DNA from 4 places in the Paenibacillus sp. FSL R5-0912 genome. Region 2 is predicted to be linked to each of the others. Evidence: riboswitches for the same ligand, from Rfam matches in the RefSeq annotation. Region 2 holds a riboswitch; each other region holds the start of a gene.

What was found. A riboswitch is a leader RNA that binds a small molecule or an ion and turns the genes downstream of it on or off. The one in region 2 is predicted to bind thiamine pyrophosphate.
Region 1: another riboswitch for thiamine pyrophosphate. It lies ahead of R50912_RS14785 (ABC transporter ATP-binding protein); the one in region 2 lies ahead of R50912_RS02135 (ABC transporter substrate-binding protein).
Region 3: another riboswitch for thiamine pyrophosphate. It lies ahead of thiC (phosphomethylpyrimidine synthase ThiC); the one in region 2 lies ahead of R50912_RS02135 (ABC transporter substrate-binding protein).
Region 4: another riboswitch for thiamine pyrophosphate. It lies ahead of R50912_RS10545 (thiamine phosphate synthase); the one in region 2 lies ahead of R50912_RS02135 (ABC transporter substrate-binding protein).

The regions. Positions count from the first base shown of each region.
Region 1 covers NZ_CP009282.1:3,513,056-3,520,257, forward strand. Annotated here, with positions in the region: gene thiM (hydroxyethylthiazole kinase) at 1-258, opposite strand, end outside; gene R50912_RS14775 (ABC transporter substrate-binding protein) at 334-1,413, opposite strand; gene R50912_RS14780 (ABC transporter permease) at 1,410-2,186, opposite strand; gene R50912_RS14785 (ABC transporter ATP-binding protein) at 2,167-2,949, opposite strand; TPP riboswitch at 3,062-3,164, opposite strand; gene R50912_RS14790 (TetR/AcrR family transcriptional regulator) at 3,233-3,907, opposite strand; gene R50912_RS14795 (DHA2 family efflux MFS transporter permease subunit) at 4,253-5,773, shown strand; gene R50912_RS14800 (amino acid ABC transporter substrate-binding protein) at 6,034-6,894, shown strand; gene R50912_RS14805 (amino acid ABC transporter permease) at 6,988-7,202, shown strand, end outside.
Region 2 covers NZ_CP009282.1:483,276-490,477, forward strand. Annotated here, with positions in the region: gene R50912_RS02105 (ABC transporter permease) at 1-225, shown strand, start outside; gene R50912_RS02110 (sensor histidine kinase) at 232-1,416, shown strand; gene R50912_RS02115 (response regulator transcription factor) at 1,413-2,015, shown strand; gene R50912_RS02120 (ABC transporter ATP-binding protein) at 2,347-3,192, opposite strand; gene R50912_RS02125 (ABC transporter permease) at 3,283-4,044, opposite strand; gene R50912_RS02130 (thiamine-binding protein) at 4,041-4,334, opposite strand; gene R50912_RS02135 (ABC transporter substrate-binding protein) at 4,388-5,470, opposite strand; TPP riboswitch at 5,602-5,712, opposite strand; gene R50912_RS02140 (hypothetical protein) at 5,783-7,202, opposite strand, start outside.
Region 3 covers NZ_CP009282.1:155,712-162,913, forward strand. Annotated here, with positions in the region: gene hisJ (histidinol-phosphatase HisJ) at 1-459, shown strand, start outside; gene R50912_RS00780 (ribose-phosphate diphosphokinase) at 482-1,429, shown strand; gene R50912_RS00785 (tetratricopeptide repeat protein) at 1,675-3,420, shown strand; gene trxB (thioredoxin-disulfide reductase) at 3,484-4,437, shown strand; TPP riboswitch at 4,510-4,616, shown strand; gene thiC (phosphomethylpyrimidine synthase ThiC) at 4,785-6,479, shown strand; gene R50912_RS32945 (class I SAM-dependent methyltransferase) at 6,646-7,202, shown strand, end outside.
Region 4 covers NZ_CP009282.1:2,518,596-2,525,797, forward strand. Annotated here, with positions in the region: gene R50912_RS10535 (NUDIX hydrolase) at 1-390, opposite strand, end outside; gene R50912_RS10540 (SDR family oxidoreductase) at 599-1,471, shown strand; TPP riboswitch at 1,667-1,769, shown strand; gene R50912_RS10545 (thiamine phosphate synthase) at 1,883-2,545, shown strand; gene thiS (sulfur carrier protein ThiS) at 2,542-2,745, shown strand; gene R50912_RS10555 (thiazole synthase) at 2,829-3,593, shown strand; gene thiH (2-iminoacetate synthase ThiH) at 3,625-4,746, shown strand; gene yfbR (5'-deoxynucleotidase) at 4,845-5,471, opposite strand; gene R50912_RS10570 (fumarate hydratase) at 5,576-7,202, shown strand, end outside.

The DNA of each region.
Region 1 (7,202 bases), 3.0 Mb from region 2:
CACGAGCGGGACACCATGCCGGTTCGCGGCTTGTCCGGCCTTCACCATTGAAGCGATGGCGGCTTCATTCAGTGTACCGATGTTCAGCACGACCGCCCCGGACATCGCGGCAACATCCGCCACCTCTTCCAGTGCGTCGGCCATGAACGGGGAAGCCCCCAGCGCCAGCAGTCCGTTAGCGGTGAAATTAGCCACAACAATATTGGTAATGTTATGTACGAGCGGATTTGCCTGCCGTACCTTAGATACAAAAGACATGATTATTCCTCCTGAAAGTTTGATAGCATACGCATGCTTGAGATCATTTCGCAAAACTAACTTCGAAAGCATGTTCTATAAATTAATAAAAGCATCTGCACTGTCAACTTCCTCTGCCAGCAGACCGCCCTCGCTCAGCCATTTACGGACATTCTCCCAGGAAGCGGTATCCTGATATCCGAAGGGCTGTGACCCGGCGTCCATAAGCGGCAGCAGAATTTCCAGGCTGCGCTTCTCGATGGCTTCATCAAGCGGTGCGGTGGCATCCTGATGCTCCAGCAGAAGCTTCAGCGCCTGCTCCGGCTGCTTAGTGACGAATTGCTGACCCTTGCGCGCAGCATTCATGAACTTTTGGAAATATGCCGAGGAATCCTGTAGACCCTGGTCACTTGCGACCAGCACCAGCTCATAATAATCAGGAACCCCGTAGTCTACCGGATTGAACGAACGCACAGGATGGCCTTCCTGTTCTAATATCAGCTGCTCATGGTTGATGAAGCCGCCCATAATTCCATCCACACGCCCGGTGGAGAGGGCAGGGATAAGCTCAAAGCCAACGTCAATCAGCTTCAGGGAGGCGGGATCGCCGCCATCGGTTTGGATCATAGTGTGCAGCATGGCTTCATACAGCGGAATGGAGGAGTAACCGGCTTGCTTGCCTGAGAGCTCTCCGGGGCGGGTTATTCCGCTGTCTGCGGAAACCATGAGATGGTTCAGGGGATGCCGTACCAGAGCGGCGACGGATTTGACCGGAATCTGCTCTCCCCGGGCCATCAGCACCTGCGGCTGGTAGCTGAGGGCCAGATCGACTTGTCCGGCAGCTACCAGCTTCAGCGCGTCGTTGCTGTCGGCAGGCATCTGTATCTCAACATCAAGCCCCTCTTCGGCAAAATACCCCTCACTCTGAGCTGCATACAAAAAGGAATGAACGGCATTAGGATACCAGTCGAGCATGATCGTCAGCTTATGGGCTGTACCGTCTGCGGCTGCCGCCGGAGCGGATGATGCCAATGATGAGCCGGAGCCAGCCGGCCCGTTATTGCCGGCGCAGCCGGGCAGAACCAAAAGAACAGACAGGAGCAGTACATAAGGCAGCAACTTATAAGGTTGAGCACTACGGGGGTAGAGATAACGGGTATAGCGGATTGGAGTCATGAATAACGTCCTCTTTTCTTCAAAAATAACTTCTCAAGCGTAGCAATACAAAGAAACAGAGTGATCCCAAGAGCGGACAGCAGCACAACAGCGGCAAACATATCGGCACTCTGCAGATTGCCGGCCATTCTCCGGCTGAAGTAACCGAGCCCCTGGCTGCCACCCAGCCATTCGCCGATGGTAGCGCCGATGACACAGTACACTACCGACAGCTTCAGTCCGGAGAAAAAGGACGGCAGGGCCAGCGGAACAGCAGCCTTGCGGAGAATCTGCCAGCGGTTCGCGCCAAGCGTCAACAACAGCTCGCGGTACTGCTCCGTATTCTTGCCCAGCCCGTCGTAGGTGCCGACAACCACCGGGAAGAAGGCGGTCAGGAACACTACGGCGACCTTACTCCACAAGGTGTAGCCGAACCACATGATAAACAGGGGAGAGAGGGCAACCAGCGGAATCGTCTGGCTGATAATCAGCAGCGGATACAGCGCTTTGGCCATCGGCCTGAATAGATGCATGCCCGTTCCCAGCAGACTGCCGCAGAAGACGGACAGAGCGAAGCCTGTTAGTACCTCAAGCAGCGTTGCGGGCAGGTGCACACCGAAGAGCAGACGCCGCTCCTCCATCAGAGCGCTCCAGATGGCAGTGGGGGCCGGCAGGATGAACGGAGGAATCAGCCCCAGCCGGGACACCGTTTCCCAGACTGCAAGGATCAGCAGCACGAGCAGAATAGCCGGGCTGTATTCCCGCAGCAATCTTCTATAAAAGACGGTTGTCATTCAGCTTCAGCTCCAACTCCTTCCGCAGGGCAACAAACTGCGGTTCGTAATTCAGACTGTGATGTCTGGGGCGGGGCAGACCGGTGATGAACTCCTGCATACCGCCCCCGGCACCGCCGGTCATCAGATAGATGCGGTCGCTAAGCAGAAGCGCTTCTTCAAGGTCATGGGTAATGAACAGCACAGTCTTCTCCAGTCCCGACCATAATTCCAGCAGCCAGCGGTGAAGCTCCCGCTTGGTTATGGCGTCCAGCGCCCCGAACGGCTCGTCCAGCAGGAGCAGCTCATTCCCGGCGGCAAGGGTGCGGAGCACCGCAACCCGCTGGCGCATGCCACCCGACAGCTCATGCGGATACGCAGCTCCGGTCTCACCAAGACCGAACTGCTGCAGCATGCTGCGGATCTGGATAACGGCTTCCTCTTTGGAGCCGCTCCGCTTCAGTTCCCAGGGCAGCAGGCAATTGTCCAGCACGGTTCTCCACGGCAGCAGGAGATCCCGCTGCGGCATATATCCGACCTGGCCGAGCCGCTCCAAGGCGTTTTTGGACGGTTGCCCGTGCAGTGCAACCTCGCCGCTGCCGGGTTCCAGCAGGCCGGCGATAATCTTGAACAGCGTGCTTTTGCCGCAGCCGCTGGCCCCCACGACGGAGATGAACTCCCCGCGGCGGACCTTCATGGAGATTTCGGAGAAGACCGGAGCCCTTGAAGCTGCGCCGAAAGAATAGGACAGGTTCGCGATGTTGATCATAGGATGGGGAAGCAAGCCTCCTTAGGGAAAAGTGATTACGCTACGAAAACAAGAAAGACCCATCCATTTCCGGAGGAAATGAATGGGTCTGAAGGTACAGTCAGTTTGCAAAGACGCGGAACCGCTGATACATTCTGCTCCACTTCCCTCCGCTGGTATGATCCAGATCAGGTTCCAAGGGTCCGGAGCTTAAGCTCCGTCTCAGTCGGCCGACTCCCCTAGTGAAATAACAGGCGCTATTGAATTCGTAATTGCTACTTAATATACCATAATTCCTCCGCTTGTAAAGAGCCTGTACTCAGCGCTTGGAGAGGCCGGTTATGAACAATGCAACAATTCCCTGCGAGATTTCCTCTTTGGAGGAGCCGTTCCGTTTCTGTTCATACAGGTAAAGATCGGGACTAAGTACAGAGATCAGTGCTGTGGCAGCGAAGCGGGGATCAATCCCGATAATCTCTCCATTCGCGGATGCACGGTGCAGAAGTTCACTCATAATCCTCCCGAGCCGCTGGAAAAAAGGATGTTCGAACTGGGTAAGCTGCTTCTTGCCTGTGAATTCAGATTTGATCATATTCAAGAGCTCCGCATATTGCTCAATGAAACCAACGACCTGCTCAATGCTGCTCTGCAGATGCGCGAGGGCAGCCGTTTCACCGGCGCTGGCAGCAAGCTGCTGTTCCATCCCCGACAGAAACTGCTCGGTGCTGTCCAGCAGCAGAGCCGAACAGATTTCGCCCTTATCGGTGAAGCGGCGGTACAGCGATCCCTGTCCTATGCCGGCCCGTTTGGCGATGCCGTACATACTGACAGCTTCGAGGCCGCTCTCGGTGAACAGCTGGCGGGCCGCTTCGAGTATCCGCTGCATATAAGGATCGGCGGGTTCTTTTGCAGCGTTATCTGCGTGCCCTGTGTTCTCTGTGTTCTCGGGAGCTGCTGATGTTACAGGTTCAACTTTCGTTTCTGTTTTTTTCATAATATCCCCTTTCAGTCATACAACAATCCATCCGGATACCCGGCTATCCATGAATCAAAGCTGCAAAATAAACAACATTTATGCCTACAGTGAGTTCTAATAAATCTCTATACTGCCGGTAACGAATCAAGTGAGGGGGAATTGACTTATTCCGCTAGCCCGAAGTAATTCACTGGTAACTTGTGTGTTGTTTACAGGAAATTATGTAAAACAATTGACACATCGGACAATTGTCCGTAGACTATGAAATGCGATAACGGACAATTGTCCGTTCACTAATTATATAGACAAACCTGCCCGCAGGTCAACGTAGCTGACTGCGGACAATTCAGGAGGAGAAGGAGTATGAATCAGACCTTGAAGCAGGATGCCGATTTCCGGTTATCCGGCATTCTAGTTCCGCTGCTGGCTATTATTGCCGGCGTATTTATGGTTGTGCTGGACAGTACCGCAATGAATGTGGCATTGTCCAGACTAGTGGTGGATTTCAATACAGACCTGCATACGCTGCAGTGGGTTGTAACCGGGTATATGCTGGCGCAGGCTTCGGTCATTCCGCTGTCAGGCTGGCTGTCTGACCGGTTCGGGGCTAAGAACGTCTTTTTGACAGCTGTTATTGTGTTTACGATCGGCTCCATTCTGTGTGCAACGCCAAGCAGTGCAGAATGGCTGGTCGTATTCCGGGTATTGCAGGGTCTCGGAGGGGGCTGTGTGCTCCCGGTCGGGATGGCTTATGTGTACAGACTGGCTCCCAAGAGTAAAGTCGGCGTTGTTATGGGAATTATGGGGATTCCCGTGCTGTTCGCACCCGCGATTGGTCCAGTACTGTCCGGCTGGCTGGTGGAATATCATTCCTGGCGCTGGATCTTCCTGATTAATATCCCCATCGGTATTATCTGTGTGCTGATTGGGCTGCGAAAGCTGCCGAATGCGGCGAAGAACACCGTTCCCGGCATGGATAAATTCGGAATGGTTCTCGGACCGCTGGCGTTTGCTTCACTCACTTACGGTGTAAGTCAGGGGGCGCAGAGCTGGACCTCGGACAAAACGCTAATCGGGTTATCCCTGGGAGCTGTTGCACTGATTGCCTTTGTCATTGCCGAGCTGCGTTCCAAGACCCCTTTGCTGGAGCTGCGAATTCTGAAATCTGTGGATTTCACCACCGGAATTATCGTGCAGTGGATCGCCCAGTTCGGCTTATATGGCGCCTTATTTCTACTGCCGCAGTTTCTGCAGCAGGCGCGCGGCTTCGGCGCATTTGATACCGGCCTAACCCTGCTGCCGCAGGCCATTGCTTCCGGGCTGATGATGCCAATTGCCGGCATTCTGTTCGACCGGATCGGGGTGCGCTGGCTGGTGGTCTGTGGACTCAGTCTGGTCTCAGGAGCATTATTCCAGTATTCCCATGTCGATCTGACTACCCAGAGCCGTGATCTCATTCTTCCGCTAATCATGTGCGGTGCAGGGATGGGGATGATGATGATGCCGATGAATACGCATCTGCTGAACAAAGCGCCAGGTAATCTCGTCAACCGGGTAACCTCTCTCACCAACTCCATGCAGCAGGTTATTAACTCGCTTGCAGTGTCGACACTGGTTACGATTCTGACGGCCAGAACTTCTGCACGTGGTCTTGAAATGCAGGAGGCGGCAGCCGCTGCCGGGCAGACGGTGGACGGAGCCTCAAAGGAAGCCCTCCAGCTGGCCAAGCAGACTGTATTGGCCCAAGGCTTTGCCGATACCTTCCACATTATGATTTTTGTCGCTTTAGGCGGTGCCGTCCTTGGACTGCTGCTGCGCCGGGGCCGCAAATCGGAAAGCGGAGGCTCCAAAGAGAAAGTGGTGCCCGAAATCATGCACGGTTAATAGGTGCATTAACATTCATAAGAAGTAAGGCGGCGACTCTCCTTTACTGGAGGGTCGCTGATTTGCGCTTTGATCATTTCGTTTGCCCCCACTGATGAAGAATTGCAATTTCGGGGCAAGCTAAAACTATCCAAAACCGATAGAGCATAAATCCGATGTTTATTATCGGAAAAACTATTGACGGATGTAACTGCTCAGTGTTACGATTCATTTTGCCGGCAATTCCGGAACATAAAGAGAGATGAGAGGGGATTAATCTTATGAAAAAACTTAGTCTGACAATTCTGCTGCTCCTGACCATGGCCTTGGTTGCGGCATGCGGCAACAACAATAACAATAACAATAATTCAGCAACAGGCGGCAATGCGGCGGCTGAACCCACTGCGGCGGCTACAGATAGTGCTGCACCTGCTGAGCAGAATAGTCTGGAAGCTGTCAAAGCCAGCGGCAAGCTGCGTATCGGAACAGAAGGCACCTATGCCCCGTTCACGTATCATGATGCCGACGGCAAGCTGACCGGTTTCGATGTGGAAATTGCTGAAGAGGTATCTAAACGTCTGGGCGTGGAAGCCGAGTTTATCGAGACACAGTGGGACGGTATTTTTGCCGGTATGGATGCCAAGCGGTTCGATACGATCTTCAACGAAGTTTCCATTACGGATGAGCGCAAAGTGAAATATGATTTCTCCGATCCGTATATCGTATCCAAGGCTGTGCTGATCGTCAGTGAAGATAATGAAGACATTAAATCATTCGCGGACCTCAAAGGCAAGAAAGCCGGCCAATCCCTGACAAGCAACCTCGGTAAGATTGCAACGGATAACGGGGCAGAGATTGTATCCACAGAGGGCTTCAATCAGGCGATTGATCTGCTGACCTCCGGCCGGATTGATGCAACCGTCAATGATGGCTTGTCCTTCCTGGATCTGAAGAAGCAGAAGCCGGATATCAAGATCAAGCAGGTTGACGAGATTGCAGAAGGCTCGTACAGTGCAGCGGTCTTCCTGAAAGGTAATGATGAGCTTGTACAGGCGGTGAATGAAGCGCTGACTGCCATTCATGATGATGGGACATATCTGAAGATTTCCGAGAAATACTTTGGAGCTGATGTATCGAAATAAGCTTGCCTGCTGGGCTGCAGTCTCAAATAACTTATGGACACAGGGCGGGAGCCGGATGCTTCGCCTTGCCGTTCCAAGAAGGATGTCAGAACGATGGATGACCGCAAAATACAAATATTTCTCGACTCACTGCTGCCTCTGTTCAAAGCCGGGGTGGCTTTTACCATTCCGCTGACCCTGGTCTCCTTTGCACTTGGGCTTACACTTGCTATAATTACTGCACTTGTGCGTCTCTCTTCCTGGAGAATTCCGAAGCTGATTGCCGGCTTCTACGTCTGGGTTATCCGCGGAACACCGCTGCTGCTGCA
Region 2 (7,202 bases):
ATGGCGCTGGCGGTGGCCGGAGGGATGTGGATGCCTCTGGATATTATGCCGGATGCAATGCAGCGGATCGGCCGCTGGCTGCCTTCCTATAATTACGGAGACGGTGCCTGGGAGATTGTGGGCGGAGGGGTTCCGCAGTGGAATTCCGTGCTGCTATTGCTCGGATACCTGGCAGTTTTTATGCTATTATCGGTCTATATCCGAAAAAAACAGGAAGCGGTGTAATGTACAATGGCTCTTAAGCAGTTCCGGTTATTTCCGCGCAGGTTTGGTTACTACCCTTTTATCTGGCTGATCTATCTGGTATTCCCGATCTTAAATCTTCAGGGCTATAGCGGATACAAATTACTGGGGGGATATGCGCTGGTGGTGATTTTCACGGTCACCTACCGTCAACTCTACTGGACAGAGGGCAAGACCTACTCGGCCTGGCTGGGACTGCAAATGCTGCTGATCGCAGTGTTATGTATAGTGTACAGCCCTTTCAATTTCTATATGGGCTTCTTCACAAGCAATTTTGTCGGCTGGTATACCGATCTGCGCAGGTTCAAACGGGCCTTTGCTGTGTTCACGATGATGGTTGTCGGTCTGGCACTGCTGTCTTTTAGCAAAATGTACGGTACAGAATGGCTATTCCTGTTTCCCTTTGTCATGATGATGCTGATTACTCCTTTTGGCATCCGCTCCATGAACCGCCGGCGGATGCTGGAGAAGGAGCTGGACCAGGCGAATGAGGTCATCAGGGAGATGGTCAAACGCGAGGAGCGGATGCGTATCGCCCGTGATCTGCACGACACGATGGGGCATACGTTGTCGCTGATTACGCTGAAAAGCCAGCTGGTCGAGAAGCTGGCCGTCAAGAATCCCGAACGGGCGCAGGCGGAAGCGCGGGAGATCCAGCGCACTTCACGTGCTGCGCTGCGGCAGGTGCGGGAGCTGGTCTCGGAGATGCGCGCAGTCTCTGTGGCCGAAGAACTGGCGGAGGCCGGGGAGATGCTGCGCAGCGCGGAGATTGGGCTTGAAGTGGACGGAGATGCAGCGCTCCCGGGCGTATCAGACCTGACGCAGAATATTCTCAGCCTCTGCATCAAGGAAGCCGTCACCAATATTGTGAAGCATAGCGGTGCAGACCTGTGCCGGATTGGCATTGAGATGACGGCTGGAGAGGTACGGATTACGGTGGAGGATAACGGAGTTGGAGTCGGGCTGCAGGACGGGCGAGCTGAGGGAGCAGCGCACCGCCGGGACGGCAACGGAATGAAAGGGATGGCCGAGCGGTTGGCCCTGATTGACGGTTCTCTGACCTTGGGCCCGGGAACGGGCAGTGGCATAGGAACAGGAACTGGGACAGGAACATTGTTAACTGTGGTGACGCCAAGAATAGTTAAGGATAGAAAGGACGGGGAAACGGCATGATCAGCATCGTAATTGCCGAGGATCAGCGGCTGCTGCGCGGAGCGATGGCTTCACTGCTCGATTTGGAGGATGATATCGAGGTTGCCGGGGAAGCCGGAGACGGGGCAGAGGCACTGGCCCTGATTGAACGCCTTCAGCCGGATGTATGTCTGATGGATATTGAGATGCCGCTGATGAGCGGTCTGGAGGTTGCGGAGATCCTGAAATCGCGGGGCTGTGCCACCAAAATCATCATCCTGACGACCTTCGCCCGCCCCGGTTATTTCGAGCGGGGCGTGAAGGCCGGGATTCAGGGCTACCTGCTGAAGGATGAGCCGGTGGACAAGCTGGCGGAGGCGATCCGCCGGGTGATGGGCGGGCACCGGGAGGTGTCCCCCGAGCTGGTCTTCGGCAGCCTGCGGGAAGAGAACCCGCTGTCGGACCGGGAGCGGGAGATTCTGAAGCTGGCCGGCGCGGGCCGGAGTGCCGGGGAGATCGCCTCGGCGCTGCATCTATCCTACGGCACCGTCCGCAATTACATCTCGGAGATTCTCGGCAAGCTGGAAGTGAAGAGCCGGATTGAGGCGGTGCGGCTGGCTGAGGAGAAGGGCTGGATGTAGGGCGGGTACTTGATGAATTGAGCTTCTTAAGCTCACATGGAATAGGCATTATGTTGTACGAAGTGCAACTCTGTTCACCGTTAATAGGGTGTTTGAGAGAATTGTTGTACGGAATACAGCAATTCTCCCGCTATGCCGCTTGGAGAAGGAGAAATGCTGCCTTTTGTACAACAATCTTGAATCAGGGGCCGGGATAAGGAGGGGAATGTTGTATTTAGTGCAGGATTTCTCCGGAATTCCGGAAAATGCGCCCCCCACCGCAAACGGCAGGTTCATCGTGAAATGTGAATAGCTAGGTTCAGCATATATGGGCCGAATAGCGGCGACTCCGTCAAAGGCTCTTGGCCTGCTCCTCGCGCATCCACACCGAGAGCTGGCGCTTAAGCTGCAGGAACTCTGGTGCATCGGTGATTTCATCGCGGCGCGGACGCGGGAACGGTACATCGACGGTGTGCAGGACGGAGCCGGGACGTCCGGAGAAGACATAGATGCGGCTGGAGAGCAGCAGCGCTTCTTCGATGTTGTGGGTGATGAACAGCACGGAGCGGCGGTTCTCTTCCCACAGCTCCAGCAGCCAGCGCTGCATCTGCTCGCGCGTCAGCGCATCGAGTGCGCTGAACGGCTCGTCCAGCAGCATCAGCTCCTGCGGAGCGAGCATGGCCCGCAGGAAGGCGGCCCGCTGCTGCATGCCGCCGGACAGCATATGCGGATAAGCGCGCTCGAATCCGCCCAGGCCGACCTTGGCCAGCCAGTGGCGCGCGGCTTCGCGGGCCTGCGGCTGAGGCGCGCCCTGCAGCTCGGCGCCGAGCAGGACGTTGTCCTCTATGCTCCGCCACGGGAACAGCGCGGGCTGCTGCGGCATATAGCTGATCTTGCCGCGCTGCCCGGTAACCGGGACGCCGTCCATGCTGACGGTTCCGGCATCCGGCAGCGTCAGGCCGCCGATAATATGGAACAGGGTGCTTTTGCCGCAGCCGGAAGGGCCGACAATGGAGACGAATTCCTGCGGCGCTACCGTCAGCGACACCTGATCCAGCACATGCGTCTCCCGGCGGCGGTGCGTGAACGACTTGGAGACGCTGCTGACTTCAAGCGCAGGCGGTGCGCTTTTGGCCTCGTCAAGGCTGCTGCCGGGGACGTCCTTCTTGAGCTGTACGGTATTCGTGAGTGGAGACACTTCGGTCAGCTCCTTCTGTATAGAAATCTTTGTACTTAAGCTTTATCTCTAACGTTCTCAGTATAGCGGTGTGTTGTTACCCTATGCGCGTTAAGCTTCCTTGCGCGGCTTCCAGCGCACGAGCCACCGCTCCAGCAGGGCAATCAGCGCGAACAGCACCAGACTCAGCAGCACAATAATGACAATGGCCACGAACATCCGGTCCGTGCGGTAAGAGGCCTTTTGCAGCAGCATATAATAGCCGATCCCTTTGTCCGCGCCGATCCACTCGGCAACCACTGCGCCCATGACAGCATAGGTCGCGGAGATTTTGAGCCCTGAGAACAGGGAGGGCAGGGAGCCGGGAAGCTCCAGCTTGGTGAAGATCTGCCAGTTGCTTGCGCCGGCCATTTTCATATAGTTCAACATTACCCGGTCGCTTTGCGCCAGCCCGCCCATGGCCGCTACAGCAACTGGGAAGAAGCAGACGAGGGTGATCAGGACGATTTTGGGCAGCAGGCCGAAGCCGAACCAGATAATCAGCAGCGGTCCAAGGGCAATGGAGGGCACATTCTGGCTGAGGATCAGCAGCGGATAGAGTGCTCTTTTGAGCCAGGGCAGCAGATGGAGCAGCAGGGCGACAATGAGGCCGATGCCGGTGCCGACCGGGAAGCCGATCAGGGTCAGGCGCAGCGTTGCGGCCGTATGCGCCCAGATCCCGGAGGCGTTGCCGCGTGATTCACGCGCGATATCGGACGGGCTCGGCAGCTGCCAGGCCGGGATATGGAACACCGATACCGCAATTTGCCATGCGCCCAGAAAAAAGATGACCGCCACAAGGGGCGGCCAGATTTGTCTCCAGGTGCTTCTCACGGCCGGTATTTCTCCGTCAGCTTGTCCATGCTAATACCGCTGGGATTATGGGCGATCTTGATCTGGGAGATCACGCTCGGGCTGCCGGAGGCAATCAGTGCCTCATGCATCTGACGTACAACTTCCAGCAGCTCCGTGAGCTCGCCTTCCATGGTAGTATCAAGCGGATTCACCTGGTGCTTGACCCCCGACTTCTGAATTACCTCAATCGCAGTGTCCACGTAAGGGATCGAATCCTCATTGTTTGGAGTCTTGGGAATTACCTGAATGCTAAGCAGTGTATTAGCCATTTATTATTCATTCCTCTCATGTAAGTTAGGGTCAGTATTATTCCACCCGGTGTTTACTGGCCTTCCGGCAAAAATTCATTCGTAAATGTACTTGCGGCATCCAGCGGTTTGTCCAGCAGCTTCAGGCCGTACATCCACTCTGCGTAATTCTGCCAGATTTCAAGCTTCTGCTCCCCCCAGCGGGCGGCATCGTCCTTGTATTTCGGGCTGAGCCATTTCTGGCTGGCCAGCACCAGCTCGGGATCAAGATCAGGCACTGCATCGGACAGGACTGTGGCCGCCTCTTCCGGATGATCGATCGCGTATTGATATCCTTTCGACGTAGCTTTGAGGAAAGCCTTCACCACTTCCGGATGCTCGGCAATTTCCTTCTCACTGGTGGTCAGCACCGGTGTGTAGTAATCCAGCTGCGGCGCATAATCCTTCAGGTACAGCATATCCAGCGGCTCGCCGCGCAGTTCGGCTTCGATCCCGGTCCAGGCGTAGAAGATCCAGGCAAAGTCGATATCGCGTTTCACCGCAGTGAAGAAGTCGGATTCACCAATGTTTACCAGCTTCACTTTTTTGACATCTCCGCCTTCCGGATCCATGATCGCTTTCATGGCCGCTTCTTCCGCAGGAGAGCCCCAGCCTCCGTAGGTTTTGCCTTCGAAGTCTTTCGGCGTCTTAATATTGCGGTCCTTCGGAGCGGCAAAGCCGGAGGTATTATGCTGAATGATAGCGGCGATAGATACGAGCGGCACATCCTGCAGGCGGGCCAGGGTGAGCGCCTCCTGTGCACTGATGCCAAACTGGGCTTCACCGGAAGTAACCATCGTGTCAGACCCGGCAGCGCCAGGCTGCACAATCTCTACATCCAGACCTTCCTCAGCGTAATACCCCAGCTCCTTGGCGGCATACAGGCCGGTGTGATTCGTGTTCGGCGTCCAGTCCAGCGCAATCTTAACCGGGGTAAGCTCTATAGGCGCGTCGGTGGTACTGGCGGCTGCGGTTGCTTCAGGTGTAGCGGTGCTGCTCCCGGCGGCAGGTGTGCTGCCTCCGGCATTTCCTGCGTTACTGTTTCCGCCCCCGCATCCGGCTATCGCAATAACCAGCATAGAGCTGAGCAGCAGCGGTAATACTTTTTTGACTCCCATTTCTCTTCTCTCTCCTTCCAGCAATCCCTAGTCTTCCAAAATTCAGAGTAACCCATACCAAAAAGCGCCCCGGAGACCGGGACGCCAGTTACTTGCGCAAGGTGAGCTCAACTTCAGGCCTATGAAGGGGCTCGGGGTTGAATGAAGATTCCTACGCTGGCATTATCCAGATCAGGTATAAGGGTCAGTATCTTGTGGGATACAATCTCAGCCGGCCAATTCCAGCACCCCTGGTTCTATGAAGTTCACGGGTATTGCTATGTTCTTACGGTGTATTATAGACGCCAGCTTCCTGGTTGTCCAGCCTCCCCCTCAATCCCTATCATAGAACCGCTTCTTACGGCGGCTGCGTATTCCGTTCCACACCTCTCTCAGCGTCAGGCCCAGACTGACTGCGATCCCGGAGAAGGTGAGGAACAGCGCCAGGTACTCAAACGCAGAGTACTCCAGCATTTTGCTCCAATCGATCGGTGCCTTCAAGTCCTCAATGACCTGATTCATCCCGTAAATCCCGCTTATTACCGTAAATACAGTCAGGACCATCAGCAGCGTATCCCGGCGTTTGGCCTGGAATTTATCCTGATACTGGAACAGGTCATTCAAGGTCATCTTCACTTCATCGAACAGGGCGTCGTTGCCGTAAACCTTGCGCAGCTGGAAGAAGATCTCCCGTCCCTGCGACTGCGAAATCAGCTCCAGAAAGTAGAACTTGGCCGAGAACTTATTAATCAGGAAGATCAGATTCTCGATCTCGTCATAATCGTGGTTGATGCGCAGCCGGGAATGCAGATTGGCCAGCTTCAGCAGCACGATTTTATGAAAAACACTCAGCAGAAGCCCATAATAATACTCCCCGTACATCTGGTTAATCAACGGGGTGGCGATGTCAGATTCGGCCCGGCTCAGGCAGCAGAAGGTCTGCTCATTGGTCATATAATAGGTGTCCGGCCCCCAGCGGCTGTAGCAATGTTCAGAGGTGTACTGCTCGATATATTCGGGATCGCTGGCACTGGTATAAGGCTTGCCCTCCATACTCAGCCCATCCAGCTGGGAGGCACGGTAGCGCAGCAGGGTACTGATCTCCTCCGATTCTTCTTCGCGGTTGAAGCCGTAGAAAGCCTGCACCAGCATCCGTTCGTCCACGAAAAAAGGCAAGGTCTCGAAATACGCGCCATCGATCTCCGCAGGGTCGAGAAACGGCTCCAGCCCGGCAATCAGATTCTTGAATACGAAATCCTCCACCTGGCCGAAAGACTTCTTATGACAATGGATAAAGGACTGCTTATCCTGGTAGGATACGTCCTCCAGTGTACGGAAGCGGTCGGCGAATTCCAGCGCAGTGCTGAAGGAGAGATGCTCTTCTTCAATAGCCGTTCTTATGGTCAGGAAGCCCAAATCAAACGGACAGAGGAACACATCCGTGGACAGCACGCGGAAATTTACGGATTGAAACGGCATTTCAAGCTGGCACTGCAGATTGTTCACCCGGGAAAAGCGGCGGAAGGAATCAGCATCCTTCTCACGCGGAAAGAGGACATGAGCGGCGAACGGCAGGTAGCTGCGCTCCATTCTCTCATGGGAGACGCAGTAGCCCTCCCCGTAATAGGCATGCTCAAGATCCTTGTTATCGAGAAAAAAACGCGTAAACCCGTCCTGCTGCAGACGCTGGGCCAGTTCTTGGTCCTGTCCGGCCTTGAGGGAGAAGGGGAAAATGAATTGCAGCAATGCAGTA
Region 3 (7,202 bases), 330 kb from region 2:
CACCGGCAGACCCATGGCTGGGAAGGCCAGGACGTGTTGAGCGTCTACCGCCGATATTATGATGCAGTACAGAAGTCGGCGTTATCGGGATTATATGATATTATAGGACATATGGATGTCATCAAAAGGTTCGGTTACGGGCCGCAGACTCCGGAAGGAAGAGACGAGGCCAGAGCACTGGAGCTGGAGACGCTTAAGGTTATATCCGGCAGCGGAATCGCGATGGAGCTGAATGCTTCGGGGCTCACTAAGCCTTGTGCCGAGATGTTCCCGGCGGAGCATGTGCTTCAGCAGGCGCTTGCGCTCGGCATTCCGCTCACCGTGGGCTCAGACGCCCATGACCCTCTGAAGCTGGGAGACGGCTTACAGGAGGCGCGGGAAATGCTGTGGCGCACGGGCTTCCGTGAACTGGCTGTGTTCGAAGGACGCCGCCGCACATCCGTTCCGTTCGAAGTATAAATTATAATCCCAGGAGGGTACTATGCATCATCAATTACGTATTTTTTCCGGTTCGTCGAATCCGAAGCTGGCCGCTGATATTGCGGAGCGCCTTGGCGCACCGCTGGGCCTGATTAAGCTGACACGTTTCAAGAGCGGCGAGATTTATGTGCATTATGAAGAGAGCATCCGGAACTGCGACGTATTTTTGGTGCAATCCCTGGCTCATCCGATTAACGAGCTGTTTGTAGAGCTGCTGGTCATGATCGACGCGGCCAAACGCGCATCGGCAAGAACAGTAAATATTATCGTTCCTTATTACGGGTATGCCCGGCAGGAGCGCAAATCTGCACCGCGTGAGCCAATCTCGGCCAAAATGGTTGCCGATGTGCTGACCACTGCAGGAGCTACCCGCGTGATAACTATTGACCTGCATGCAGCGGCTATCCAGGGATTCTTCAACATTCCCGTGGATCATCTGACTGCGCTTGATCTGATCAGCGGTTATTTGAAGATCAAAGGCCTCTCCGACCTGGTAGTCGTATCACCCGACGCGGGCCGCGCCTCCATGGCTGAGAAGCTGGCCAGCCGGCTGGACTCTCCGTTTGCCATCATGATCAAGAAACGTCCGGCCCATAACGAATCGGTAATTACCCATGTCATCGGAGATGTTGAGGGAAGAACGCCGATTATTATTGAGGATCTTATTGATACGGGGACCACGATCGTCAATGTGGTAGAAGGGCTGAAGGAGCGCGGGGCCCGGAACAGCATCGTCTGTGCCACGCACGGGCTGTTCTCCGGAGACGCGCTGGAGCGGATGGATCATCCCAATATCGACGAAATTGTCGTCACGGATTCTATTGCGCTGCCGGATGAGCATTCCAGCAGATTCTCGGTGCTCTCTGTTGCACCTATGCTGGCAGAGGCCACACGCATTATCATCGAAGGCGGTTCCATAGACAAGCTATTTAGAGACGCGGGGATATAGTCCCTGCGTTTCTTTTTTACAGTTATGCTGCAGCAGCAACTTTTCAAGCTTTTACCTCCCCTTAACTCTCCTCTCAGGTTGAGAATCTCACTTCCACATGTGGTATACTGTGTGAAGAAGACAGCCAAGTCCATAAATGGAAACGAAAAGAACACTTAAGACAGGGAGTATGGGTATATATTTGATACCGCTCTCCTATTTTTCGTTAGGCTAGGGAAGCTTACAAAGGGAGGTGCCTTGCTTCCATGATTGAGAAAACTTCAGAGAATGATACGGACAGCGGTAATGTGATTCCGGTCACTCTGGATGCCAATTTTTTCTTTGAAAGAGCCGTACGGTCGCTTGACCGCTTTCAATATGATAAGGCATTAAAGAATTTTCGCAAAGCTGTTGAATATGAGCCGGATAATCCGGTGAATCATTGCAACATGGCGGGTATATTATCTGAGATGGGTAATTACACAGCATCTAATGAGATTCTGACCCATGTACTGGAGAAGATTGATCCCGCAATGACCGAATGCCATTTCTATATGGCTAATAATTACGCCAATATGGAAAGCTTTGAAGAGGCGGAGCGTTCGCTGGTCACGTATCTGGAGGAGGATGCCAGCGGCGAGTTCATGGCTGAATCCGAAGAGCTGATGGAGCTGCTGCAATATGAGCTGAACCGTCCTGCTCCGCTTGTGCGGATCCGCAGCCGTGAGGGTGTGGTCGAGCATGACCGGGCCCGCAGTCTGCTGGAGGAGGGCAAGTTTCCCCAGGCCGTAGAGCTGCTGGAAGAGATCATTGCGGCCTCACCGGACTTTCTGGCTGCGCACAATAACCTGGCCCTCGCTTATTTCTATATGGGCCGGTTTGCCAAAGCGAAGGAATGCCTGAACGAGGTGCTGAAGCAGGACCCCGGCAATCTGCATGCGCTATGCAATATGGCGATTTTCCTGCAGTATGCAGGTGACAAGGAGCAGCTGGATTCTCTGCTGGGCATGCTTGAGGCCACTGTGCCTTTTCATCAGGAGCATGTATTCAAAATGGCCACCACGATGGGTATCCTGGGCAGGCATACCGCAGCGTACAGCCACTTCCGGCGTCTGCTGAAGGATGAAGAGGTCGCCGGGGACGCCGGCCTCTATCATTACTGCGCAGCAGCGGCCAGCAACAGCGGCCTCTACACTGAAGCGCTGCGCTGCTGGAGACAGGCTGCGAAGCTGGACCCTGAGTCGGCCGTGCCGGCATTCTTCCTGTCCCAGCTCCAGCAAGCCCGTGGAGAAGACAGACCCATGCCTGCGGTCAGCTATAATTACCAATTGCCTTTCCAGGAGCAGCTCAAGCAGTGGAAGGGGAATACAGGCAAGTTCACCGAAGAAGTACGGAACAATCCGCTGCTGCGCGCCTCGTTCTTCTGGGCGCTGCGCTACGGTGATTCCTCCACGAAGCTGCAGGTGACCGAAGCGTTGCGCTGGATTGAGGATGAGGAGATGTCCGAGGTACTGCGCGGAGTTCTGGAGCATCAGCCGCTCCAGGAGGACCGGCTGCAGGAGGCGGCGCTGTTCAGCCTGCAGCGGCTGATTGGAGAGAATCTGGAAGCAGCAGCTCCTGAAGAAGAGCAGGTGCAAGCGGCTTCCAGCCCCAAGGGCCCTGCTGAATGGAAGGAAGACTGGCAGCGGATTATCGATCATACGGTGGCCATGATGGACCGGAGGTATGATGCTGCGCAGAAGAAGGATGCAGAGTTTATCTGGAAGCAGTTCATCGGCAGCCTGTATCCGGATGTACCGTTATTCCGCAATGACGGCGGCTGGTGTGCGGCACTGGAGTACCTGACTGCCAGGCTGCACGGGCGTCCGGTCACCTTCCGCGAGGCGGCACAGCGTTACGGCGTCTCGGTCTCCATGGTAAGCCGCTATGCACGGCGGATCGATAATGAATGCGACACCCAGGGCATGCTGCCGGGAACGGACGGCTTGTCGCCGTCCACCAATAATATTTGAATCCTTTTTTCAAATATAAGAATCTATATGTTTCTCACACCTACTTGTAAGGAGGCCAATGTAATGTACAAAACGATTGTAATCGGAACAGGCCCGGCCGGGCTGACTGCCGCGATTTATCTGGCGCGTGCGAACCTGAGCCCGCTCGTAATTGAAGGCTTGCAGCCGGGAGGACAGCTGACAACGACGACAGAAGTGGAGAACTTTCCAGGCTTCCCTGAAGGAATTCTGGGTCCTGATCTGATGGACAACATGCGTAAGCAGGCCGAACGCTTCGGCGCTGAATTCAAGAATGGCTGGGTAGAGTCGGTGGACTTCTCGCAGCGTCCGTTCAAGGTGACTGTAGACGGAATGGGTGTGCTGGAAGCGGAGTCGGTCATTATTTCGACCGGCGCCTCCGCCAGATACCTGGGTATCCCGGGTGAGCAGGAGAATGTAGGACGCGGGGTCAGCACCTGTGCGACCTGTGATGGATTCTTTTTCCGTAACAAAAAAATTGTCGTGGTCGGCGGCGGCGACTCTGCGATGGAGGAAGCCAGCTTCCTGACCCGCTTTGCTTCCAGCGTAACGCTGGTTCACCGCCGTCCGGAGCTGCGTGCTTCGAAGATCATGCAGGACCGCGCGCGCGACAACAGCAAGGTGTCATGGGCACTGAACCGCACGCCGCTGGAGGTAACCGTTGGTGATACCGGGGTTAAGGGCATCACCGTCCTTAACAATGAGACGGGACTTACGGAGCTGGTGGAAGCGGATGGTGTATTTGTCGCTATCGGACATACACCGAATACCGCTTTCTTAGGCGGGCAGATTAACACCGATGCCAATGGCTATATAGTGGTTAATCCGGGCACCACAGAGACGAATATTCCCGGTGTATTCGCTTGCGGCGACGTGCAGGATACGCGTTACCGTCAAGCTATATCGGCAGCCGGAACCGGCTGTATGGCCGCCATGGATGCCGAGAAGTTCCTGGAAGGCACGATGGTGCATGACTGGAGCGAATCGCTCGATAAATAACCGGAGAAGGTTCTTGTTATTGACGGGTTTACAAAAAAAACCTATACCAGTAGAATGTATTTAATTAGATAAGATACCCACTAGGGGAGCCTGAATAGGCTGAGACGGGAAAAGTGAATTTCCGGACCCTTGAACCTGATCTGGATCATACCAGCGTAGGAAAGTGGAGTCGGACCTTTTTTGAATACAGTCTTATTGGGCTGTTCCTTTGATAAAGCCGCTCCAGGTGGAGCGGCTTTTTGACTTGCAAGAATTCGTATGCCTTGTGCTATACATGATTCTTCGGCTCAGTCTGCTGCGTGAAATCTTATCTGATTGGCTCATAGAGCGAAGAGGAGGAGATTAGAATGCCAGAAATGATGAAGAACGAAGAGGTGGACCTTTCCCGATTTCCTGCAAGCCGCAAAGTGTATGTAGAGGGCTCGCGCCTGGATATTCAGGTTCCGATGCGGGAGATCAGCCTCAGCAGAACGGAGGGCGTTGCCGGGGAAGAGGAGAACGAACCGCTTCGTGTCTATGACACCAGCGGAATTTACACCGATGCTGCGCAAGAAGCTGACATTCGGAGGGGGCTGCCGCCGCACCGTTTAGGCTGGATTGCGGAGCGTGGCGATTCGGAGGAATACACCGGAAGAGCTGTGCAGCCGGAGGATAATGGAATCCGCAGGGGTGGGCCACCCGAAGAAGCTTATCCAGGGCTGCAGCGGAGCCCCCTGCGGGCACGTGCGGGCCGCAATGTTACCCAGCTGTATTATGCGCGTCAAGGGATCATTACACCGGAGATGGAGTATATCGCGATCCGCGAGAATACCCGGCCGGAATTCGTAAGGGATGAGGTAGCCGCCGGACGGGCCATTATTCCGGCCAACATCAATCACCCCGAGAGCGAGCCGATGATTATTGGCCGTAACTTCCTGGTGAAGATCAATGCGAACATCGGAAATTCTGCGGTGTCTTCTTCTATTGAGGAGGAAGTGGAGAAGATGCGGTGGGCGACCCGCTGGGGGGCAGACACTATCATGGACCTCTCCACCGGCTCTAAGATTCATACCACCCGTGAATGGATTATACGCAATTCTCCTGTGCCTGTCGGCACGGTGCCCTTATACCAGGCGCTCGAAAAGGTGAACGGCATAGCCGAGGATTTAACCTGGGAGCTCTATCGCGACACGCTGATTGAGCAGGCGGAGCAGGGTGTGGATTACTTCACCATTCATGCCGGAGTCTTGAAGAGCTATATTCCGTTAACAGCCGGAAGAATGACAGGAATCGTATCACGGGGCGGCTCGATTATGGCCGCTTGGTGCCTTGCCCATCAGCAGGAGAACTTTCTATACACACACTTTGAAGCTATATGTGAGATTATGAAGACGTATGATGTGGCCTTCTCTCTGGGGGACGGATTGCGTCCGGGTTCTATTGCAGATGCCAATGACGAAGCACAATTCGCTGAGCTGGAGACGCTGGGAGAGCTGACAGCCTTGGCATGGAAGCATGACGTTCAGGTAATGGTTGAGGGTCCGGGGCATGTGCCGATGCACAAGATTAAGGAAAATATGGACAAGCAGCTCGAGATTTGCCGGGAAGCCCCATTTTATACTCTTGGCCCGTTGACTACCGATATTGCACCCGGTTATGATCATATCACTTCAGCCATCGGGGCGGCGATGATCGGCTGGTTCGGGACGGCTATGCTGTGTTACGTTACACCCAAGGAGCATTTAGGTCTGCCTAACAAGAATGACGTGCGCGAGGGAGTCATTACCTACAAGATTGCTGCACATGCCGCAGACCTCGCCAAGGGGCATCCGGGTGCACAGGACAGGGATAATGCGCTGTCCAAGGCGCGGTTCGAGTTTCGCTGGCGAGACCAGTTCCATCTCTCTCTGGACCCGGAAAGGGCGCTGGAGTATCATGATGAGACGCTTCCTGCGGAGGGGGCGAAGCAAGCTCATTTCTGCTCTATGTGCGGTCCTAAATTCTGCAGCATGCGGATTTCGCATGATATCCGTAATTCCTACAGATTGAGCAGGTCGCTGTAAAAAAGGCAAGTCTCGTATAGCTATTTCCCTGCTGTCCCATGCTGTAAAAGGCGTGAGGGCAGCTTTTCTTATGCTCGAATAGCACAAGATTCATTCTCCCTATTATGTGAAACCAAGCACAAGCGTTGGCGTAAATAGCATTATCCAAGGATAGGGAGTGAATCAAATGAGGAACAAGGACTGGCTCAAGGAAAGCGAACGTTTCAATGAAGCGGCTGAATACTATGATAGGTATAGACCCAGTTATCCATTCGCCCTGATTGAGCAGATTGTACAAGAAGCCTCTCTGACTACGGAGTCCAGAATTCTTGAGATCGGTGCCGGGAGCGGTAAAGCCTCCGAATTATTCCTGGACCGCGGGTATGAGCTGCTATGTATTGAACCGGGCCCGCAATTGGCGGAATTGGGAAGACAGAAGCATAAGGATAAAAACGTGCGATTCGTAACCTCCAGATTCGAGCACTGGTCTGGGCCGGAGAAGGATTTCGACCTGATCTTCTCCGCTCAAGCCTTTCATTGGGTGCCGCAGCCGGAAGGCTATGCGAAATGCGGAAGGCTGCTGAAGCCGGGAGGGCGGCTCGCGCTCTTTTGGAATTTTTATCTGCAGGGAGACAGTGAGATGGAGCAAGAGATTGCCAAGGTCTGTGCGGAGTATGAGGTATTCTGGTTTAATAAGCGGGATGTAATTGAACAGAGAGTGGAACGGACAGTAGCCGAGCTAAC
Region 4 (7,202 bases), 2.0 Mb from region 2:
CTGAAAGTCAGTGATAATCTGGGGCGTCAGCAGGGTGAGTAATTCACTTAAAGTGCACCAGCGGTAATCGGTATGCTCTTCCGAGAGCTGGATTTCGTCACGGGCTGCACGGCATAAATAGGTGATAATCACTACCTGTCTTGCAGGGTCCGTGAGCAGGGTTACCGCGTAAAGGATACGTTCTGTCGTAAACGAAAGTCCGGTTTCCTCAAGAATTTCTCTTTCCAGTGCAGCCTCCAGGCTTTCACCGAATTCGATTTTGCCTCCGGCACATTCCCAGCTTCCGGCACCTGCAGAATCGGCGGCAGCCCGCTTGACGAGGAGGATTCTGCCCTGGTACAGGATGACACCTTTGTCGGCAACGATGATGGTTTTTGATTTTTTGGACATGAGGATAACTCTCCTTCTGCAGGCTCTATAATGCACCGGGGAACGCGTTGGACTGAAGATTTTCTGTTTGGCCGGCTGCCCTATGTGGTAAGTAAAATAACGTAAAGCGTTTTTTGCTAGGTAAGTATGATGCATAAACACCAGACTTTTAGCCATCCTAACATGATTAGTAAAACAGTATAACGGTACAGCGAAAGGAGAATGGATTATGCCAGACACCAGCAAACAACCCGTCAAAACCCTGCCTCCACAGGTACAGGACCAGCAGCCCGGAATTGAAAGCGAGATGAACCCGCTTCCGGAGTTTGAAACCTCGGCTTACAAGGCAGCAGGCAAGCTGCTGGGCAAGGCCGCGCTCATTACCGGAGGGGACAGCGGAATCGGTCGTGCCGTCGCCGTTCATTTTGCCAAAGAAGGGGCGGATGTAGTGATATCCTATCTGAATGAGCATGAAGATGCGGAAGAAACCAAACGCCAGGTGGAGCAGGAGGGGCGGAAGTGTATTCTGATCTCCGGTGATATCGGAGTTGAGGCCTTCTGTCAGGATCTGATTAATAAAACCATTGAGGGACTCGGCAAGCTGGACATCCTGATTAACAATGCGGCAGAGCAGCATCCGCAGGATAAGATTGAGGACATTACCGCCGAGCAGCTGGAGCGGACGTTCCGGACGAATATATTCTCCATGTTCTATCTGACCAAGGCAGCGATGCCCCATCTGAAAAAAGGCTCCACGATCATCAACACCACATCGATTACGGCGTACCGTGGCAGCCCGCAGCTGCTGGACTATTCGTCCACCAAAGGAGCGATTCTCAGCTTCACCCGCTCCCTGTCGATGAATCTGGCGGACAAAGGTATCCGCGTGAACGCGGTAGCACCGGGACCGATCTGGACGCCGCTGATTCCGTCTACGTTTGACGCGAAGAAGGTTAGTGAATTCGGCGGCACCCAGCCGATGAAGCGTCCGGGACAGCCGGAAGAGCTGGCGCCGGCCTATGTATATCTGGCTTCTGACGATTCCTCTTATGTGAGCGGTCAGGTCATGCATGTGAACGGTGGCGAGATCGTTAACGGCTGACCATGGGCACTGCTTTGTAAGCCGGATAAGTTTATACAGGTTTAAGGCATCAAAGGTTCAAACAGATGAAAAGTCAGCCGGAAGGCTGGCTTTTTTGCCGCTTAAACCTGCTGGATTTAATAACTGAATCTATTAAAGAATAGCTCTTACAGGAATAATATGCTAATATACAAACTGCAAGAACAATAGAATATGAACGATCACTAGGGGTGCCGCAAGGCTGAGACGAACATATCTGTTCGGACCCTTTGAACCTGATCTGGTTTATACCAGCGTAGGGAAGTGGAGAATGAATAATGCAGCGGGGGTAACGGCTTACCCGGTATTCCTGCTTATATTCCGGACTGCTTCCTGATACAGGGGGCGGTCTTTTTGTATTTTCCGGAATGCCGTATAGAGGGGGAGGTGAAGGTGTTGAAAGAAATCCATTTGATCTCGGACGGGAGGCTGAATCCGGAGCAGTATGCCAAACTGGCTGCTGCTGTACATCCCATGGTGGATTATATCCATCTCCGGGAAAAAGCTCTGTCCGCACAGGAGCTTCTGGCTGCCGCAGAGCGGTTGCTGCAAGCGGGGGTTCCGCCCTCTAAGCTGGTCATTAATGACCGGATAGATGTGGCTTTGGCAGCAGGGGCAGCCGGCGTCCAATTGGCCTGGCACAGTCTGCCGCCTGTCGGGGCGCGCGGCATTGCCCCGGGCCTGCGGCTGGGCAGGTCGGTGCATTCCCAGGAGGAAGCGGCACGCGCTGGACGGCAGGGAGCGGACTTCTGTCTGTATGGACATGTATTCCCCACGGCCTGCAAGCCCGGACAGCGGGAACGGGGCCTGGCGCAGTTGGAAGTGGCCGTCCGCTGCAGCAGTATACCGTTGATTGCCATCGGAGGCATCACACCGGGCAATACCAGGTCAGTTCTGTCAAAGGGTGCTGCCGGAATAGCCGTAATGTCCGGGATATGCGGAGCGACGGACCCTGCTGGCGCCGCTGAGGCCTACAGATCATCCGTTCAGGCCGCAGCGTGTGCTGAAGTCCTGAATGAAGCCCCCGCACCGGGCAAAGGAGGTGAACAGGAATGAATTTGACTGTTAACGGACGCAGCGGAAGGTATGAAGAGAGCTGCCGGACTCTGGCTGATCTTCTGGCCCGCCCGGAGTGGACCGGGAAGCTGGTTATTGTGGAGCTGAATGGTGAGATTGTCGGCAGGGATGCTTATGGAGATACCTTTCTGGATGAGGGGGACCATGTTGAACTGGTTCATTTTGTCGGCGGAGGCTAGGCGGGCCTTGCACGCGCAGCAGACGGAACAATGCAGATACGTAATTTAGCTTAAGGCAGTGACTTATCACAGGAGGCGATATGATGCAAGATCCATTGGTAATTGGAGGAGTTACTATAACGAGCAGACTGTTCATCGGGACCGGAAAATACAGCCGCAACACCCTTATTCCCGAAGTGATTGCCCGCTCGGGATCACAGGTTATTACGGTTGCCCTGCGCCGGGTAGATCCGGAGAGCAAGGAGAATATCATCAGCCATATTCCTTCCCACATGACCCTGCTGCCCAATACCTCTGGTGCACGCACCGCAGAGGAAGCGGTACGCATTGCCAGGCTGGCAAGGTCAGCGGGGCTGGGAGACTGGGTGAAGATTGAGGTTATCAATGATCAGAAATATCTGCTGCCTGATAATACCGAGACGATCAGAGCCACGGAAATCTTAGCTGCTGAGGGTTTCGTTGTTCTGCCCTACATGAGTCCTGATCTGTCAGCCGCACTCCGGCTGAAGGCGGCCGGAGCTGCAGCCGTCATGCCGCTGGGAGCGCCAATCGGCTCTAACCGCGGGCTGCAGACCAAGGAGCTGATCCGGATTCTGATATCAGAAACGGGTCTGCCCATCATCGTGGATGCTGGTATTGGCAGACCCTCCGAAGCTGCTGAGGCGATGGAAATGGGCGCAGCCGCTGTGCTGCTGAACACGGCAATTGCCACCGCCCGGGACCCGCAGCTGATGGCGGAGGCATTCCGCGAAGCGGTGTCGGCGGGGCGGAAGGCCTATCTGGCCGGGCTGGGTCCGGTGGAAGAGACAGCCGCAGCTTCTTCGCCGCTGACCGGATTTCTGGCCTGACTGATGCTGTTTAAGAAGAGGGAGGAAGGACATGAGCTTTTATGATAGGCTGAACCGGATGGACAAGCATTCCTATGAGGGGGTATGGAAGCAGTATACTGCGCTCGATGTGAAGCGGGCACTTCGTCTGGAGCAGTTGGACGAGGACGGGCTGATGGCATTGCTGTCACCGGCAGCAGAGCCTTACCTGGAAGAGATGGCGCAGAAGGCGCATAGACTGACACGTGCTCAATTCGGTCATGTGATGCAGCTGTTTACACCGATGTATGTGGCTGATTTCTGCGTCAACCATTGTACCTACTGCAGCTTTAGCTCTATCTATGATTTTCCGCGCAAAAAACTGACACTGGAGGAGGTCCGGCGGGAAGCGGAAACGATCGCAGCCACAGGGCTGCGCCACATTCTGATTCTGACCGGAGAATCCCGGAATCAAAGTCCGGCCAATTACGTGAAAGACTGCGTGGAGGTGCTCCGCGGCTATTTCTCTTCAGTCAGCATTGAAGTGAATCCGCTCACTACCAAAGAATACGCTGACCTCAGACAGGCAGGAGTAGACGGTCTGACGCTGTATCAGGAGGTCTATCATCAGGAAACCTACCGCAAGCTGCATGTGAAGGGCCCCAAGCGGGTGTACCGCAACCGTCTGGATGCGCCCGAGCGCGGCTGCCTGGCCGGATTCCGCTCGGTAAATATCGGAGCCCTGCTGGGAATGTACGAATGGCGTCAGGAGGCTCTCGCGACTGCACTGCACGCCAGGTATTTGCAGGACAAGTATCCGGAGTGCGAAATCGGTTTGTCCATTCCCCGTTTTCGGCCGTACCTGGGGGAATTTAATCCAGAGAGTGATGTAACCGACCGTGCACTGGTGCAGATTATACTGGCCTACCGCCTGTTTCTGCCGCGTTCCGGTATTTCACTGTCCACGCGGGAGCCGGCAGCCCTGCGCGATCATCTGGTCCATCTCGGCATCACCAAGATGTCTGCAGGGGTATCCACCGAAGTAGGCGGACATTCCCTGGAAGGCGGGACTCCGCAGTTTGAAATCTCGGACAACCGCAGCGTGCATGAGATTAAGGAGATGCTAGAGACAAAAGGGCTGCAGCCGGTGTTCAAGGACTGGGACATCCTGGATGAGCCTTTAGCCATGCCTTAACTGGATGCAAATAACCCGCCTCACGGCGGGTTATTTGCATTGTTGGGCGAAGCGGTCCGTACGATGCTGCATTCTTCAAGCGGCCGCACGGTCTCCGGCTAGTCGGCTGGCTTCTCCGGGCGCATTCTTGAAGACAGCTCGTCCAGCGACAGCTCAAACCCCGGAGCCATATGAGTTAGGAAATACTCCAACTCCGGCAGGGCAAGCCCGTGCAGCTTCGCGCCTGTCTGCTCCCGGGCGGCCGCGAATTCGCGGTTGCCTGCGGCGGTTTCCCAGACGCATTTCAGATATGCGTCGAGCACATCCGCCGCCTTGACGTAGCGCAGCAGTCCGGCATCCTCAGAGCCGGGCGGGCTGTCCTGCGGCTGCAGGAGCGGCGCATAGACTGCGCTCAGCTCCGGCGGGATCATCGCCGCGAGGCGTTCAGCGGCGACCCGCTCCATCTCGCGGAAGCTGGACAGCAGCCGCGGGTTGTTATGCTTCACCGGCGTGGCGATGTCGCCGGTGAATACCTCGGTGGCGTCGTGGAACAACGCCATTGTGGATGCGCGGTCGGCGTTCAGCGACCGGCCGAAGTGGACATTGCCGATGGTGCACAGCATGTGCGCCAGCAGGGCCACCTGGAACGAATGCTGCGCCACGTTCTCCGGGGCGGTGCTGCGCATGAGGCTCCAGCGCTGGATATATTGCAGCCGGTAGAGATAGGCAGAGAAATGGTAGTTCAATTTTTAAGTAACCCCTTTCATGAGCGGCTTAATATGATATGATAATAACTAATTGTAACAGAGTTAGGGCAGCTTGAAACAGATGGAGAGGAGACTGAATGAAGATGCAGCATTTTGAAGACAGCATTTATAATCTGATCGTAGAGACCTCCACGAATTTGCCGGGTGATGTACGCCGGGCGGTTGCTAAAGGGCGTGCGCTGGAAGACCGGGCGACCCGCTCCGGACTGGCACTGACCACGATTGCCCAGAATATCGGCATGGCCGAGCTCCAGGTATCGCCGATTTGCCAGGATACAGGGATGCCGACTTTTATAATTCATACGCCGGTTGGCGTGAATCAGATAGAGATGAAGAAGGATATTCATAGCGCGATAATCCGGGCGACGAAGAACGGCAAGCTGCGGCCCAATTCCGTAGATTCCCTTACAGGCGAGAACAGCGGGGACAATCTGGGTCCAGGCACGCCGGTGATTCATTTCGAGCAGTGGGAAGAGGAAGGCATTGATGTAAGGCTCATTCTGAAGGGCGGCGGCTGCGAGAATAAGAATATTCAGTACAGTCTCCCGGCAGAGCTGGAAGGTCTGGGCAAAGCCGGACGAGATCTAGACGGCATTCGCAAATGTATTCTTCATTCGGTCTATCAGGCGCAGGGCCAGGGCTGCAGTGCAGGCTTCATTGGCGTAGGCATCGGCGGTGACCGTACAACGGGTTATGAGCTGGCGAAGAAGCAGCTGTTCCGCAAGGTCGAGGATGTGAATCCCACCCAAGATCTGGGCAAGCTGGAAGATTACATCATGGAGAATGCCAACAAGCTCGGGATCGGCACGATGGGCTTCGGCGGTGAAGTTACGCTGTTAGGCTGCAAAATCGGAGTTATGAACCGTCTGCCGGCGAGCTTCTTTGTCTCGGTAGCTTATAATTGCTGGGCCTTCCGCCGTCAGGGGATACTGGTGAATCCGGCAACCGGGGACATTAAGGAATGGCTCTATGAGAGCGGCACAGGTATTTCTGTTGATGGGGAAGAGGCTTTAGTGCAAGTAGCTGAACCGGTAGCGGTCTCTGCTGCTGATGGTGTTTCGCAGGGCATGATTCCAGAGGATGCAACGATTCCTGCGGCTCCGGCTATCTTGTCAGGAACTGGGGAAGCTGCTTCTGATGCTGTTGTCCCCGGTAACGGCAAGGAAATCGAACCTGCTGCCGCAGGCTCTGCCGCATCGGGTGGTTCGCGCGAAATCCGCCTGACCACACCGATCAGCGAGGAGGATATCCGCAGCCTGCGCGTTGGTGATGTAGTTATTCTCTCCGGCGAGATGCACACCGGCCGCGATGCCCTGCACAAATATCTGATGGATCACGACGCCCCCGTGGACTTGAACGGTGCGGTCATCTATCACTGTGGCCCGGTCATGCTGAAGGATGAGGAGGGCTGGCATGTGAAGGCTGCAGGTCCGACCACCAGCATCCGCGAGGAGCCTTATCAAGGCGATATCATTAAGAAATTCGGCATCCGTGCCGTAATCGGCAAAGGCGGGATGGGCCCGAAAACGTTGAAGGCATTAGGCGAACACGGCGGCGTCTATCTCAACGCCATTGGCGGTGCAGCCCAGTACTATGCAGAATGCATTAAGAAGGTTAACGCGGTTGATTTCATGGAGTTCGGAATTCCGGAGGCCATGTGGCATCTGCAGGTGGACGGATTCGCTGCAATCGTCACCATGGATGCGCATG